Regions from separate parts of the Lysinibacillus sp. FSL K6-0102 genome, predicted to be linked through region 2. Evidence: a T-box and tRNA genes for the amino acid it is inferred to sense, from the RefSeq annotation. Region 2 holds a T-box; the other holds one or more tRNA genes.
What was found. The T-box of region 2 lies ahead of leuS (leucine--tRNA ligase). A T-box ahead of a tRNA ligase gene usually reads a tRNA of that ligase, here a tRNA-Leu.

Region 1 (8,585 bases), 400 kb from region 2:
GTTTACCGAATTCAGACAAACTCCGAATGCCAGATATTTATACACGGGAGTCAGACTGCGAGTGATAAGATCCGTAGTCAAAAGGGAAACAGCCCAGACCACCAGCTAAGGTCCCAAAGTAATCGTTAAGTGGAAAAGGATGTGGCGTTGCACAGACAACCAGGATGTTGGCTTAGAAGCAGCCATCATTTAAAGAGTGCGTAATAGCTCACTGGTCGAGTGACGCTGCGCCGAAAATGTATCGGGGCTAAACGATTCACCGAAGCTGTGGATTGACATCTACGATGTCAGTGGTAGGAGAGCGTTCTAAGTGCGTTGAAGTCAGATCGGAAGGACTGGTGGAGCGCTTAGAAGTGAGAATGCCGGTATGAGTAGCGAAAGACGGGTGAGAATCCCGTCCACCGTATGACTAAGGTTTCCTGAGGAAGGCTCGTCCGCTCAGGGTTAGTCGGGACCTAAGCCGAGGCCGATAGGCGTAGGCGATGGACAACAGGTTGATATTCCTGTACCACCTCCTCACCGTTTGAGAAATGGGGGGACGCAGTAGGATAGGGTAAGCGCGCCGTTGGTTGTGCGCGTCCAAGCAGTAAGGCGTGTGTGTAGGCAAATCCGCACACTGTAACGTTGAGCTGTGATGGCGAGTCCGTATGGACGAAGTTCCTGATTTCACACTGCCAAGAAAAGCCTCTATCGAGGTGAGAGGTGCCCGTACCGCAAACCGACACAGGTAGTCGAGGAGAGAATCCTAAGGTGTGCGAGAGAACTCTCGTTAAGGAACTCGGCAAAATGACCCCGTAACTTCGGGAGAAGGGGTGCTCTTGAGCGTGCAAGCGCATGAGAGCCGCAGTGAATAGGCCCAGGCGACTGTTTAGCAAAAACACAGGTCTCTGCAAAACCGTAAGGTGACGTATAGGGGCTGACGCCTGCCCGGTGCTGGAAGGTTAAGAGGAGTGGTTAGCGCAAGCGAAGCTGCGAATTGAAGCCCCAGTAAACGGCGGCCGTAACTATAACGGTCCTAAGGTAGCGAAATTCCTTGTCGGGTAAGTTCCGACCCGCACGAAAGGCGTAACGATCTGGGCACTGTCTCAACGAGAGACTCGGTGAAATTATAGTACCTGTGAAGATGCAGGTTACCCGCGACAGGACGGAAAGACCCCGTGGAGCTTTACTGTAGCCTGATATTGAATTTTGGTACAACTTGTACAGGATAGGTAGGAGCCAGAGATCTCGGAGCGCCAGCTTCGAAGGAGGCGTCGGTGGGATACTACCCTGGTTGTATTGAAATTCTAACCCATGCCCCTTAGCGGGGCAGGAGACAGTGTCAGGCGGACAGTTTGACTGGGGCGGTCGCCTCCTAAAAGGTAACGGAGGCGCCCAAAGGTTCCCTCAGAATGGTTGGAAATCATTCGTAGAGTGTAAAGGCACAAGGGAGCTTGACTGCGAGACCTACAAGTCGAGCAGGGTCGAAAGACGGGCTTAGTGATCCGGTGGTTCCGCATGGAAGGGCCATCGCTCAACGGATAAAAGCTACCCCGGGGATAACAGGCTTATCTCCCCCAAGAGTCCACATCGACGGGGAGGTTTGGCACCTCGATGTCGGCTCATCGCATCCTGGGGCTGTAGTCGGTCCCAAGGGTTGGGCTGTTCGCCCATTAAAGCGGTACGCGAGCTGGGTTCAGAACGTCGTGAGACAGTTCGGTCCCTATCCGTCGTGGGCGTAGGAAATTTGAGAGGAGCTGTCCTTAGTACGAGAGGACCGGGATGGACACACCGCTGGTGTACCAGTTGTCTTGCCAAAGGCATCGCTGGGTAGCTATGTGTGGACGGGATAAGTGCTGAAAGCATCTAAGCATGAAGCCCCCCTCAAGATGAGATTTCCCATTACGCAAGTAAGTAAGATCCCTCAAAGACGATGAGGTAGATAGGTTCGAGGTGGAAGTGTGGTGACACATGGAGCTGACGAATACTAATCGATCGAGGACTTAACCAAAAAAGTTTGAAACATTCAATGCACCGTTTATCCAGTTTTGAAAGAATAAAATATTAGAATATACTTGTAATTTTTATAATATATGTTATAATAAGTATTGTCTTTCAAATAGTCTAGTGATGATGGCAAAGAGGTCACACCCGTTCCCATACCGAACACGGAAGTTAAGCTCTTTAGCGCCGATGGTAGTTGGGGGCTTCCCCCTGTGAGAGTAGGACGTCGCTAGGCTATATACTAAAATTATTCCGAAGTAGCTCAGTTGGTAGTAGCACCTGACTGTTAATCAGGTTGTCGCAGGTTCGAGTCCTGCCTTCGGAGCCATTCTTGGAGAGTTGTCCGAGTGGCCGAAGGAGCACGATTGGAAATCGTGTAGGCGGTTAACACTGTCTCAAGGGTTCAAATCCCTTACTCTCCGCCAGCACTTTGATGTGTTCCAAACGATGGCCCCTTGGTCAAGTGGTTAAGACACCGCCCTTTCACGGCGGTAACACGGGTTCGAATCCCGTAGGGGTCACCAATTCAATACCCAGATGGAGGATTAGCTCAGCTGGGAGAGCATCTGCCTTACAAGCAGAGGGTCGGCGGTTCGAGCCCGTCATCCTCCACCATTATTTTTACAACATTATAGTATTATCGCGGGGTGGAGCAGTGGTAGCTCGTCGGGCTCATAACCCGAAGGTCGTTGGTTCAAATCCAGCCCCCGCAACCAAATGGTCCCGTGGTGTAGCGGTTAACATGCCTGCCTGTCACGCAGGAGATCGCCGGTTCGATCCCGGTCGGGACCGCCATTTATTTTAAAATATGGGTCAGTAGCTCAGTTGGTAGAGCATTAGATTGAAGCTCTAAGTGTCGGCGGTTCGATTCCGTCCTGACCCATCTTGTTTTTTTTGCCGGTTTAGCTCAGCAGGTAGAGCAACTGACTTGTAATCAGTAGGTCGTGGGTTCGATTCCTATAGCCGGCACCAGATTTTCCCGGAGGGGTAGCGAAGTGGCTAAACGCGGCGGACTGTAAATCCGCTCCTTAGGGTTCGGCGGTTCGAATCCGTCCCCCTCCACCAGTTTTATTATTTTAGGGGCATAGTTCAACGGTAGAATAGAGGTCTCCAAAACCTTTGGTGTGGGTTCGATTCCTACTGCCCCTGCCAATTAATTTTATGGCGATTGTGGCGAAGTGGTTAACGCACCGGATTGTGGTTCCGGCATTCGTGGGTTCGATTCCCATCAGTCGCCCCATCTAATATAAAATTAATAAACATCATAATACAATGGCGATTGTGGCGAAGTGGTTAACGCACCGGATTGTGGTTCCGGCATTCGTGGGTTCGATTCCCATCAGTCGCCCCATTGTTGGGGTATAGCCAAGCGGTAAGGCAACGGATTTTGATTCCGTCATGCCTAGGTTCGAATCCTAGTACCCCAGCCATTTTTGCGGAAGTAGTTCAGTGGTAGAACACCACCTTGCCAAGGTGGGGGTCGCGAGTTCGAACCTCGTCTTCCGCTCCATGTATGACGGCGGCATAGCCAAGTGGTAAGGCACGGGTCTGCAACACCCTTATCACCGGTTCAAATCCGGTTGCCGCCTCCATATTTTAACTGTTAATCGGTTTATCCGATTTTTTTTATCTCCATTATGCCGGTGTGGCGGAATTGGCAGACGCGCACGACTCAAAATCGTGTTCCTTTGGAGTGTCGGTTCGACCCCGACCACCGGTATCATCAAATTAATAAAAATTAAGAAAGCTCATAAATCTTGATATAACAGGGTTTATGAGCTTTTTATATTAGGGGAATTGCAACAGGTTTAGAAAGAGAAGGATTCTTTTTGAAGAAAAGGTCAACGAGAATAAAAAAAGTATAGAAAATTCATTGGAAGAGAATAGTATGAGTTTTAACGTAGAAGTTACTCATGGGTTTGAATCTCCAAAGGAATCATTAGAAACATAATTAAAACAAGAATGTTTATATTAGCATTCTTGTTTTTTTATGTGATAAAACATTGTGTGTCAGAACGTTCGCTATGATAGACTAAGCAGTTATGTTTATGTAAAACAGGTAAATTTGTTTTACAAATTTTACAGGGCTTTAGAGGGTAATAAATATCTTTACAATATTTTTCTATAAAGGTTGTGCCATTTTAGACGCCTGAAAAGAATAGGTTTATCCTATAGATTTTAGGTAAAAGACAAAGACATCTGTTTCAACATCAATAATTTTTTGAACTTTGGTGGAGAGAGAATATTTTCTTTTATACATTGATTTTTAGATTTCTATTTTTAAGATCTTTCATGGACCAATAAAACCCTACGAGTTGCATCTTCTAGTTGATTGAAAGTTAACAATCAACTAGAAGGTGCAGTTTTTATATATGTGTTGAGTGATGGACTTGATGTGGATGTAATCGATAGCACAAGAGTTGTCATTTTACTCCACTACATTTATATAATCATAAACGTAATGGAGTAAGTAGAAAAAATACGGTTATGTGGAAGAAAGAAGATGATAAGAGTAAAGAGACTGTTAGAGCTTATGACTGTGTATAGTAGTAATACAGGAACAGTATTAAAGGATTGTTCACAATGTAAAAGAGGAGGAAGTGGTAAAAGGGATGCGTGTAAAAAAATCAAAGTATCTTCTTTCCTATAAAGAAGAGGATGAATATCTAATTATTAATATTTATACGAATCAAATTTACGCACTAGATAAATTTAGTTCATTTATTTGGGAAGAGTTTGATAAAACACCAATAGTCTCTGATATTTCCAAATTAATAGCTAAAAGGACAAATGAAGATATTTTAATTATTCAAAAGGATTTAGATGGATTTTTAAATTCGTTGTCAAAAGGAGGTTTAATTAAATTTGTATAATATTTTATATTTATACAAAGAATTAATATTTTTAGATTTCCAAATACGGAGAAAAGGTTTTGATGAAGTCTTTAGACGCTATATAAAAAAATATACTATAGAGGGTTCTAAAGAGATTTTTACTGAGGAGAATTCTGAAGAGATTTTGGAGTGGTTTATTCTTTTAGACCAAGTTTGCTGTTGGTATCCTAGGAAAGCAGATTGTATACACAAAACGTTAATTGGTTATAAGATACTTCAATCTAAGTATGGTATACCAGTAAACATGGTAATAGGGATAAAAAAATTTCCCTTAGAGGCACATGCCTGGATTCAATATCAGGGCCACAATCTATTTGAAGAAATGGAAAATCTTGATTCGTTGAAAGTGATTATAGATTCAAACTCGTATATGAAGGGAGTTGAACTTAGGTGAATTGGTATGTGTTTGAATTTATGTATAATTCGGAGGGAGAAGTGGATAAAAATGGACATCTTAAGATCAACAGTAAATCAAAAGTAAATTATTTCAACACATCCTCACAGAACTTTGTTTTGAAAGCAGCATATGCTCAAAATACGACCCCATATGTGTTTTTTGAAAATAATGATGTATTAATAGTGGGAGACATTGTGATATACAATATTTTGAATCATGGTGTATATGAAAATGTTGATTGGACTGAGCAAGAATTACTCACTAATTTAATTTCCCTTTATAACACATTTGGTTTGGATTTTGTGAAGCGTTTAGATGGCGAGTTTTCATTTGTTCTATTTGATAAAAAGAATTTAACATTAATGGCCTGTAGAGATACCTTGGGGGTAAAAAGGCTCTTTTATTTAAAAACCGATACAAAATTAGTAGTTGCGAGCGATATCTTTCTATTGAAAAGTTATCTAAATACACCTGAGTTGAACGGTGTTTACTTTCAAGAATATCTAAATGCAAAAGGAATTGTTGATTCCTATTTAACGCCATATAAAGAGATCTTGCGTTTACCGAGTGGGAATATGTTTGTTTATGAAAATAAGGAAATTAACCTAATAAACTATGTGAATTATGATGAATTATTTTCTGATAAATGGATGATGAAGGAGACAACTATAAATCGGAAAGCGTTAATTGAAGAATTCGAAAGTATTTTGAACAAAGCAGTTTTGAGGAGAGTACGGAAAAGCGAGCGAAATACGGTGTTATTAAGCGGTGGCTTAGACTCAACTACTATTTTTAATGTGTCAAAACGATTGGGGCATAGATACGGAGAAATTAATTCGGTAAGCGTTGTTTTTGATGAATTAAAGGAATGCGATGAAAGTGCATATATAACGGAATTATTAGAACAATATAATTCTAAAGGTACTTTTCTAAATTATGATTCAGTATTGATGTATGAAGATCTTCGGAATAATATATTACGTTTTGACGAACCGTATGCTACTGCTCCTACATGTGAATTTATTTCTCCCTTAATAGAGTCAAGTGTGAACAATAATACATATAGTATCCTAACAGGTTATGGTGGTGACCAACTTTTAACGAATCCGCCGTATTTATTAAGAGATTACGTTAGAGAAGGAAAAATAAAGGATATGTTCGGCGATTTAACTAAATATTGTATGTATACAAATATGTCTGCTTTTAAAGGATTACGTGAGTACATCATTCAACCACATCCTTTTAGTAGAACAACTAAAAATAAACGGAATCATGCTAGAAATTTATTGCATCAAATGTTAAATGCAAAAGCCAATCATTATATGGATAGGGCGATAGGTGGCTTTTATGGTGTGGATATAAAACATCCTTTTTTAGATAGGGAGTTAATTTCTTTTATGATTAAAATCCCTAGTCATATTCTCTTTGATCCTTTCTACACGAAAAAAATTTTAAGAGACTCTCAGAAAAATAAGTTACCTGACAGTATTCGACTGCGTATAAATAAAACATCACACATTGCTCATACATTAAAGAGTATAAGGAAAAATTGGAATTCAATTTATTCTAATGTAAAGTCACCTTTAGTTGTCTCAAAGTTAGGTCTTTGTTCCGAAGAGTTTTGGGAAGAAAATTTATATAAGTGGAGAAATGGTTTGTTGATAGATGAGGCTTTTTTATTACTGTTCTCCATTGAAGTATGGATTATGCAAGAAGTGTAATGAATCAATATTAATAAGGAGGCTGTTAGTGTAGGTGTATTGTGCTATTTCTAAGGGTTGCAGGAGGAAATAATTATGTTAATGACATATAGCAAACCAATGCTTTTAGATAGTGGAAATAGTTCGGAAATCATTAAAGGTCAATGTGGCTGGGGTAAAGAATTGCCATTTTTTGATGAAACAGGTGCTGTAAAAGGTAGTTATAGAAGACGTAAATATAGAACCGAACCATGTTATGGTCCTGGAGTTGTAAATATATGTTACGTTTGTAAGACTGAAACGGTTAGTTGTTCTGCAGAAAAAGATGACTGCTAACTTATAAATAGGTTAATACCAAAACTATTTTATTTATTTCGATGTTAACTGTAATTAATGTTCTACTTTTTTATTACATAAAAGTTGTAACAGGAATGTATAGTCAAGAACAGGTTTTGGTGAAGAGTCTACGATGAATCGTTATGGTTCTATAGCAGAAAATAAATACAAAAACTAAATTTGCCCTATAGTAATAGCACAATACTCCTACAAAATGTGAAATGAACGTTTTCATATTTTTCTAACTGATAAATAAAGTATGACACTAATTTTCGGGATTGTATTTTTGATTTTCTTTTTTTACAATTTGACAAAATTAAGAAACTGCATTGATTTTCAGCGGAGATTTATACAGATTGAGCAAATAGATTTCCTGGAAAAGGGAAGAACATATTTGATTTCGGATGAAAATAACATTTTTGATAACTTATATGTTTTGAATGCTTTTTATCGTAGAATTTCAAAAAAGAGAGAAGTTATTTTGATAAAAGTGTTATTTGAAAACGATAACGAGATAAAAGTCGAACATTTGATGAAATTAAATCAATTGCAAATTGAAGAAATTCCAGTATTACTATATATGGGTGAAAAATATTATTGGGAAGATATAATGAATTTTTCTTCATAAGGTAAATCTCTTTGAAACAATATAAAATTTTGTGTGTATTTTACTATTAAAATCCTTGTATATTAAAGGATTTTAATAGTGGCTTGAAAGAAAAGGAGTTGACTGAATATCATTATTGTTTATCTGGTTGTAGCAATTATTTTTCTAAAAAACGGATTCAATAAAGTTTTTAAAATTTATCATTATTACGTGGCGATAAATGAAAAAATAACAATATCTCCGATATTCGTAAGCATTTTAGTGAGTTTAGATGTGCTTGTAGGTATCTCCTTATTAATTCAATTTGTGAATATTTACATATGTATGACCGCTGTAATGTTGCAATTGTTCAATCTTTTTTTACTGTTTAAACCTTCTAAAGGAGGAAAGACACGTAACTGTGGTTGTTTTGAAAACATACCTATCAATATAAATATAAAAAATTTAGGATACAATTATGTGAAATTCACATTAACTTTCTTAATTTTTTTAGGAGAGATACTATGATTTATATTTTTTGTTATGGTTCTGCTTTAGTATTGATACTTTCTGGGATTTCTAAATTAATCTCACATTCAAATACAAAGCAGTTTTTTTTAAAGTATATTCCTATCAATGATATTTTAATTACATTTTTGGCATTGTTATTCCCATTATTTGAAATTGTA
Region 2 (8,585 bases):
AGCATCTTTTGCTACGACGATCTTAGCACGAACTTTACCAGCAACTTGTACAGCAATTTCTACTTCATCATCCACAAGCTTTGCTTCATCATATGTTGGCCATTGCTCATATGAAAGAGTTGAATCGTGTCCTAATAGTTGCCATAGTTCTTCTGCAATATGTGGAGCGATTGGAGCTAGCATTTTCACAAAGCCTTCAGCATAAGTCGTTGGAATCACATCAGCTTTATAGCAATCATTAATAAAGACCATCATTTGTGAAATAGCTGTGTTAAAGCGGATGCCTTCATAATCCTCTGTCACTTTTTTCACTGTTTGGTGGTATGATTTTTCAAGTGATTGATCGTTAGACACTTGAATTTTTGCTGAAATTGCGCCATCTTCTTCACTGACAAATAGACGCCAGATACGGTCTAAGAAGCGACGTGCTCCATCTAAACCATTTGTAGACCATGCAACAGAAGCCTCTAGTGGGCCCATGAACATTTCATATAAACGTAATGTATCGGCACCATGTGACGTAATGATTTCATCTGGGTTGACAACATTGCCCTTAGATTTAGACATTTTCTCGTTACCTTCACCTAGAATCATTCCCTGGTTAAATAATTTTTGGAATGGCTCTTTTGTATGGACAACGCCTAAATCATAGAGAACTTTATGCCAGAAGCGAGCGTATAGTAAATGTAATACAGCATGCTCCGCACCACCAATATAAATATCAACAGGTAACCAACGTTTTAGTAACTCTGGGTCTGCAATCGCCTCTGTATTTGTAGGGTCGATATAGCGTAGGAAGTACCAGCTCGAACCTGCCCACTGCGGCATTGTATTTGTTTCACGACGTCCTTTTTTACCTGTCTCTGGATCGACAACATTTACCCATTCTTCAATATTTGCTAATGGTGATTCACCAGTACCTGATGGACGGATATTATCTGTTTTTGGTAGCATTAAAGGTAATTCTGATTCTGGAACTGGCGTAATCGTGCCATCTTCCCAATGAATCATTGGAATTGGTTCACCCCAATAACGCTGACGGGAGAATAACCAGTCACGTAGACGATAAGAAATTTTCTTCTCCCCTACACCTTTTTCCGCTAACCATTCAATGGCTTTTGCAATGCCATCTGCTTTATTTAAGCCATTCAGGAATTCAGAGTTAATATGTTGACCATCACCTGTAAATGCTTCTTTGCTAATGTCTCCACCTTCAAGTACAGGAACGATGTCTAAGCCAAATTCAGTTGCGAATTCATAGTCACGTTCATCATGTGCTGGCACCGCCATAATAGCACCTGTACCATAAGACACTAACACATAGTCAGCAATCCAAATCGGCACTTTTTTACCGTTAATCGGATTCACTGCATAAGCACCTGTAAATACACCTGTTTTTTCTTTCGCTAAATCTGTACGCTCTAAGTCAGATTTCATTTTAACTTTCTCTAAATAAGCCTCAACAGCTTGGCGTTGGTCAGCTGTTGTAATTTGTTCCACTAATTTATGCTCTGGTGCAAGCACACAGTATGTAGCACCAAACAATGTATCAGGACGTGTTGTGAAAACTGTGAAGTTTTGATCTGAACCGTCAATGGCAAATGTCACTTCTGCCCCTTCTGAACGGCCAATCCAATTGCGTTGCATATCTTTAATAGATTCAGGCCAATCAACTTCTTCTAAGTCATCGATTAAACGATCAGCATAGGCTGTAATTTTAAGCATCCACTGCTTCATTGGTCTGCGTTCTACTGGATGACCACCACGCTCTGATTTCCCATCAATTACTTCTTCGTTAGCTAATACCGTGCCAAGTGCTGGACACCAGTTAACAGCTACTTCATCTACATAAGCTAAACCTTTCTTATAAAGCTGGATAAAAATCCATTGTGTCCATTTATAATACTCTGGATCAGTTGTGTTAATTTCGCGATCCCAATCATAGCTGAAGCCTAGCTCTTGAATTTGACGTTTAAATGTCGCAATATTTTTAGCTGTAAATTCAGCTGGATCATTCCCTGTATCAAGTGCATATTGCTCAGCTGGTAAACCAAAAGCATCCCAGCCCATTGGATGAAGTACATTATAGCCTTGCATACGTTTAAAGCGTGATAGAATATCAGTTGCCGTATATCCCTCTGGATGGCCTACATGTAGTCCTGCGCCAGATGGATAAGGGAACATATCTAAAGCAAAGAATTTAGGCTTCGCTGTTTCATTTTCAGTTTTAAATGTTTTGTTATCAGCCCAATATTGCTGCCACTTTTTTTCAATTTGTTCATGATTAAAACTCATTTTTTTTCCTCCTTCGATTGATCGTGCTGCTCTCCATCATAATTGACAAAATATTTAAAAAATAAAAAAACTCGCCCCTTTCTTATAGAAGGGACGAGAGAATTTGTACTCCCGCGGTACCACCCAAATTAGTGATTACACTCGGCTCAAGCTTCCTTAACGCGGAAGAAACGACACACGCTGTTTCACGCGGGCAGACTCAGAAGGCGAGTTCAACTTGCATTCTTACTAGCTCCCACCAACCGCTAGCTCTCTAAAAAGAACCACAAATCTACTATTCCTCATCACAGTCTTTACATGATATTGCATTTATTCTAATGGAAAGTATTGAAAAGCACAAGCCTTTGTTTACAGCTTACCCATTACTGAACAATTAAATCCTTTTCTTCCTTAGACTTTGATAAATCCTGACATTCATGAAAAGCAAAGTGCTGACAACCAATACATTGATTGACGTTTAAATAATGGAAAGCTTTTGTAATCGCTTCTCCAGTATGCTGAAAAAAATGCTGCGCGCCTATTTTATCGTAAAGTCCATTGTGCTGAAGAGCATCCTTTAAATCTCCTTGCACACCCGTTACCAAAATAGTACCGCCCTGTGCTGTATAATTTTCAATGATATTACTAAAATATGCTTCTCCAGTAGAATCCATAAAGGGCACTTTCCCCATCCGTAATATCAAAACTCTTGGTTGCTGATGCAAAGTACTTTCAATCGTTTGTTCAAACATTTGTGCAGCACCAAAAAACAACGGCCCTTCAATTGTGTACATACTAATTTGCGGGCAATCATGCTGCTGATGCACTACATGTGGCTGTACCTTTTCACTTTTATTTGAATGATCTGGAAGTACTTTTGTAACAACAAGCTTTTCACTCATGCGTTTCGCAAATAATAGCACAGCCAGCACAAGCCCTACCTCAACTGCTAATGTAAGACTAGTGAATACCGTTAATAAAAAGGTAATCAATAATACCAGTGAGTCGCCTGATTTTAATTTTGCGATATGTGAAAAATGATGTCGCTCACTCATATTCCAAGCTACGACCATCAATACCGGAGCCATGCTTGCTAACGGAATATGAGATGCATATGGAGCTAATAACAATAATGTGATTAAAACAAACACACCATGAATGATACCAGACATAGGAGATACTGCGCCTGTTTTGATATTGGTCGCTGTGCGTGCAATGGCGCCTGTTGCTGGAATACCACCGAATAAAGGCGTCACAATATTAGCAATCCCCTGACCAATTAACTCACGATTACTGTTATGCTTACTATTTGTCATCCCATCCGCCACAACTGCCGATAATAGAGACTCAATACCACCTAGCATTGCAATGACAAACGCTGGGCCAATAAGTTGTTGTAATCGTTCGAGCGTGATGTTCGGTAAGGCGAAATGAGGTAATGTATTAGGAATTTGCCCATAAGCCGTTGCAATGGTAGCAACTTGTCCTGAAAAGAAGAAAGTTGCCAAAAGTGTAGAGACAACGATACCCGCTAATGCTCCTGGAACCTTTGGAAAAAACTTTGGAGTTATCATTATTGTCGCCAAGCATACGACAGCAGTAAGAATACTATACGTATTTGTCGTACCAAGCTGCTTAATGATTTCCTGTATGTTGGCGATAAAATATTCATGCCTTTTAACATTTGTGAGCCCTAGAAAGTTAGCGATTTGACCTGTAAAAATAATCACTGCTATCCCTGCTGTAAAACCAACTGTTACAGGACGTGGAATAAACTTAATTAAAGTCCCTAACTTAAAAAAGCCCATGACACAAAGCAATACCCCTGCCATTAAACCCGCAAGTAATAAATCTTCATAGCCATAGGTAAGAACAATCCCCAATAGAATTGGCACAAACGCCCCCGTAGGCCCACCTATTTGATATTTAGAACCTCCAAAGAGAGAAATAAGAATACCTGCAATGCAAGCCGTATAAATCCCATATTCAGGTTTCACACCCGATGCTATGGCAAAGGACATGGCAAGTGGAATAGCAACGATTCCCACAATAACCCCTGACAATAAATCCTTCTTTACATGTTGAACTGAATATCCTTCAAAGCGTCCTGTAAACAGTGACTTCATAGATAAATCTTCCCTTCGAAATAATAAGCAAAGCCCAATTTTTCATCATCATTGATTTACTTATTCTCTTCGTCACCTTCATTACTTGTCATTTCCTCTAATCTCGAAATGGTATTAACCAAATGGTTATTAAAAATATCCTTTGCCACCCCAAGTAATGCACCAATCATTGGGTCACTTAAAGAATAATAAACTTTTTTTCCTTCCTTCACGCCATAAACAATATTTTTAGCACGCAATACACTTAATTGCTGAGAAACGGCAGAACCCTCTTTCTCTAAGCAATCTTGAATCTCATTGACACTTTTCTGTCCATCTACAAGGAGTTCAAGTATTCTGATGCGTAACGGATGTGCTAATGCTTTGAAAAAATCCGCTTTAAACTGTTGTAAGCCCTCGTCCATAAAAAACCCCTCCATATAACTACATATTCAAATATTTGAATATGTATGATTGTAATCCTGTTACAACATTTTTTCAATATCTACTATTAAAAAAAGAACAAAAACAAGTGCTTAACACTCGTTTTTGCTCCTTTCAGTGCGACATTATTAATCTGCTACTATTTTGTTCTTCTTTAAAGGATAATCGTATGTTAAACATGGAATAATCGCCAATAGTACGATGACCACCAATGTTAAAACGAGAGGAATCATGCCAAATTGATCTACCATAATACCACCAAATAGTGGACCAATCATCCGTCCTCCAGTAGCAGCACTATTGATAATCCCTTGATAGAATCCTTGACGACCTTTTGGTGCCAGTTGATTAGCAATCGTTGGTAATGCAGGCGTATAAAACATTTCACCAAATGTTAAGACAAGCATCGCTGCTCCAAACATTTTAAAATCGTTTGCAAAGGCAATAATACCAAAGGAAAGTGCAATCAGCGTTACACCAAATACTAACTGACGCTTTAAATTGTGTTCCCACCGCTTTACGAGCGGTGCAATGAGTGGTTGCCCAATGACAATTAGAAGACCGTTGATTGTCCAAAGTAAGCTATATTGCTTTAATCCCAATCCTAAATCTTGTGTATAAGATGAAATGGTTGCACTCCATTGAGAATATGCTAGCCAGCATAAAACGGAGGATGCACTAATTATTAACAAAGCATAGAAAGGTGCCTTGTTTACGATTCGCTTACTTTCGCTCAAGACATTTTTAGGTGCAATACTGCCCGCCTCCAAACGCTTAAATGTAAATAAGGCAATGAAAAAGAATAAAATATACATACCTAAATTCACTTTAAACACATAGTCAAATTGATAATCTGCCACTATACCTGCAAGGGCAGGACCTACGGCAACACCGACATTTTGTGCTAAATAGATAGTATTAAAAGCCTTACGTCCACCTTCTGGCCAGGCAGCCCCAGCTAAGGCAAACATACCTGGGAAAACAATGCCCCCACTAAAGCCTAGTATCGTTAAAAACCACACATAATGTGGCCAACCGTGCCAAATTGTTAAGCCAATTAATGAAGCAATCGTTAACAGGATACCAAGCATAATAGCTTTATAGCCACCAATTCTATCAAATAAGTAACCACCTAATAGATTACCTAATACTCCAGCAGCAGAATTCAGCATTAAGACAAAACCAGCCATAGCTAAAGATTTGCCTAAATAATCATGCATATAAATGGCATTCAAAGGCCATAAAAAAGAGTTGCCTGTTGTGTTCACAAGCATTCCGATAATTAAAAACCAAACACGTTTTGGCATAGGATGACCTCCATTATTTCGCTTCTCTAAATAGTTAGTGTATGCTGAAATACTTAAAAGTACAAGGAAAATAATTTTACCTTTTTTACAAGACTTCTATCCTATTTTCAATCGTATTTAGTTTTGTTCCTTTCCATTTTTCTTTATCCAAATCATGATATTACCCTTACCCCATGACGGAACGAAATGCACATGATAGAATAGAGCGTTAGAGGAGTGAAATAAATGACAGAGACGAATTTTCCTTTTCCTTCAGAGGGGAAAAGATACTATACATGGAATCGCTATTTACGTGACCAATTTGGTCATAAAGTATTTAAAGTGGCATTAGATGCAGGATTTGATTGCCCTAACCGCGACGGCACAGTTGCTTTCGGTGGCTGTACATTTTGCAGTGCTGCAGGTTCTGGTGATTTTGCTGGTAATAAGGTAGATCCAATTGATGTTCAATTTGCTGAAATCCGAGACAAAATGCACCAGAAATGGAAGGATGGCAAATACATGGCCTATTTCCAAGCCTACACAAATACACATGCCCCTTTGCCAGTTTTAAAAGAAAAATTTGAAGCAGCTTTAGCGCAAGAAGGTGTAGTAGGTCTTTCTATTGCTACTCGTCCTGACTGTTTACCCGATGATGTTGTCGAATATTTAGCAGAGCTAAATGAGCGGACGTATTTATGGATTGAGCTCGGTCTACAAACGGTGCATGAGAAAACGGCTAATCTTATTAATCGTGCCCATGATTATGCAACGTATGTGGAAGGCGTTGAAAAATTGCGTAAGCATGGCATTCGTGTTTGCTCACATATCATTAACGGATTGCCTCTCGAAGACTATGACATGATGATGGAAACGGCACGAGCAGTTGCACAATTAGATGTCCAAGGCATTAAAATCCACTTACTTCATCTATTAAAAGGAACGCCTATGGTGAAGCAATATGAAAAAGGTATGCTAGAATTTTTAGATCAAGATGTATATACAAAACTAGTAGCAGACCAATTAGAAATTTTACCACCAGAGATGGTCATTCATCGTATTACAGGTGATGGACCGATTGATTTAATGATTGGACCCATGTGGAGTGTAAATAAATGGGAAGTACTGAATGGCATTGATGCTGAGCTTGAACGTCGTGGTAGTTGGCAAGGGAAGTTGTATAAGGCAGAGGTTATGAAATGATACTACAACGCGTTTTACAATATGCCCAGCAGTTATTAAAAGATAATATAAAAGAGGGAGATACAGTTGTTGATGCAACTGCTGGAAACGGCCATGACACATTGTTTCTGGCACAGCTTGTTGGGGATGAAGGGCAAGTTTATGCCTTTGATGTCCAAAAAGAGGCGGTTGACGCGACACTCCTCCGACTTTTAGATCATGGTTTAGAACATCGAGCACTCGTTTTAAATAAAGGGCATGAAGAAGTTACACAGTTTGTACACAAGCCTGTAACTGCGGCAATCTTCAATCTCGGCTATTTACCTGGTAGCAACCATGATATTATTACAAGACCTAATACAACAATCCAAGCCATTGAGAATATATTAAAGCTCTTAAAAGTGGGCGGTTTGATTGTTCTTGTTATTTATCATGGTCATCCAGGTGGAAAAGAAGAGCGTGATAAGGTCATTGATTATGTAAGCCAACTGCCACAAAAATATGTTCATGTCTTAAAATATGCATTTCTGAATCAACAAAATGATCCACCCTTCGTCATTGCATTAGAGAAAATGAAAGAACATCCTATTCAATAATTACATGCTAAAAGGCGATCAGCTAGTTTCTATCAAACTAGCTGATCGCCTTGCTCTTTATCTACTTGTTATTGCGTTTTTCATTATAGTCAACCCAGAAATCTGCACCTTTAATTCCTAGTTTACGAGGATCAAAGACTGGGTCTTTTCCTTCTTTTTTCTGTTTCTCGTAATCTTTTAATGCGACAATAGCTGGTTTCATGATAATTAAAATAGCTATAACGTTAATCCAAACCATCAAACCAAGACCTACATCTCCCATTGCCCATGCCAGACCAGACGTACGGATTGTACCATAAAAGGCTGCAACTAAAATGGCAATTTTCGCAATCCAAATGAATACCTTTTCTGTGCTACCTCTAAATAAGTAAGCGACATTTGTCTCTGCAATATAGTAGTAAGCCATGATTGTTGTAAAGGCAAAGAAGAATAACGCAATGGCTACAAATGGAGCACCAAAGCCAGGTAATGATGAGTCAACTGCATATTGTGTATAGGCTGCACCTGCTTCAATACTTTTCGCAAAAGTCATTTGCTCATCGCCTGCTAATCCACCACTATTAAATTCTCCAATATGGATAAATGGATCTGCTCCCTCAGCTGCCTTTTCATCTTGTACATTGTACATGCCTGTAAATAAAATCATAAATGCCGTAGCAGAACAAATTAATAATGTATCAATATAAACAGACGCCGCT

Region 1: it encodes a tRNA-Leu, which carries the amino acid that the T-box ahead of leuS (leucine--tRNA ligase) is inferred to sense. The anticodon was not compared.

What each region holds. Positions count from the first base shown of each region.
Region 1 covers NZ_JBBOPH010000001.1:4,079,453-4,088,037, reverse strand. Annotated here, with positions in the region: rRNA gene NYE73_RS20850 (23S ribosomal RNA) at 1-1,990, shown strand, start outside; rRNA gene rrf (5S ribosomal RNA) at 2,103-2,218, shown strand; tRNA gene NYE73_RS20840 (tRNA-Asn) at 2,235-2,311, shown strand; tRNA gene NYE73_RS20835 (tRNA-Ser) at 2,317-2,408, shown strand; tRNA gene NYE73_RS20830 (tRNA-Glu) at 2,433-2,507, shown strand; tRNA gene NYE73_RS20825 (tRNA-Val) at 2,523-2,598, shown strand; tRNA gene NYE73_RS20820 (tRNA-Met) at 2,625-2,699, shown strand; tRNA gene NYE73_RS20815 (tRNA-Asp) at 2,703-2,778, shown strand; tRNA gene NYE73_RS20810 (tRNA-Phe) at 2,794-2,866, shown strand; tRNA gene NYE73_RS20805 (tRNA-Thr) at 2,880-2,955, shown strand; tRNA gene NYE73_RS20800 (tRNA-Tyr) at 2,965-3,048, shown strand; tRNA gene NYE73_RS20795 (tRNA-Trp) at 3,062-3,135, shown strand; tRNA gene NYE73_RS20790 (tRNA-His) at 3,148-3,223, shown strand; tRNA gene NYE73_RS20785 (tRNA-His) at 3,259-3,334, shown strand; tRNA gene NYE73_RS20780 (tRNA-Gln) at 3,339-3,413, shown strand; tRNA gene NYE73_RS20775 (tRNA-Gly) at 3,419-3,493, shown strand; tRNA gene NYE73_RS20770 (tRNA-Cys) at 3,502-3,575, shown strand; tRNA gene NYE73_RS20765 (tRNA-Leu) at 3,623-3,703, shown strand; gene NYE73_RS20760 (PqqD family protein) at 4,596-4,856, shown strand; gene NYE73_RS20755 (lasso peptide biosynthesis B2 protein) at 4,849-5,271, shown strand; gene NYE73_RS20750 (asparagine synthase-related protein) at 5,268-6,995, shown strand; gene NYE73_RS20745 (hypothetical protein) at 7,071-7,310, shown strand; gene NYE73_RS20740 (hypothetical protein) at 7,618-7,938, shown strand; gene NYE73_RS24735 (MauE/DoxX family redox-associated membrane protein) at 8,041-8,424, shown strand; gene NYE73_RS20735 (MauE/DoxX family redox-associated membrane protein) at 8,421-8,585, shown strand, end outside.
Region 2 covers NZ_JBBOPH010000001.1:3,683,485-3,692,069, forward strand. Annotated here, with positions in the region: gene leuS (leucine--tRNA ligase) at 1-2,295, opposite strand, end outside; T-box leader at 2,382-2,592, opposite strand; gene NYE73_RS18635 (SulP family inorganic anion transporter) at 2,658-4,400, opposite strand; gene NYE73_RS18640 (ArsR/SmtB family transcription factor) at 4,457-4,804, opposite strand; gene NYE73_RS18645 (MDR family MFS transporter) at 4,952-6,130, opposite strand; gene NYE73_RS18650 (TIGR01212 family radical SAM protein) at 6,356-7,312, shown strand; gene NYE73_RS18655 (tRNA (mnm(5)s(2)U34)-methyltransferase) at 7,309-7,887, shown strand; gene NYE73_RS18660 (alanine/glycine:cation symporter family protein) at 7,949-8,585, opposite strand, start outside.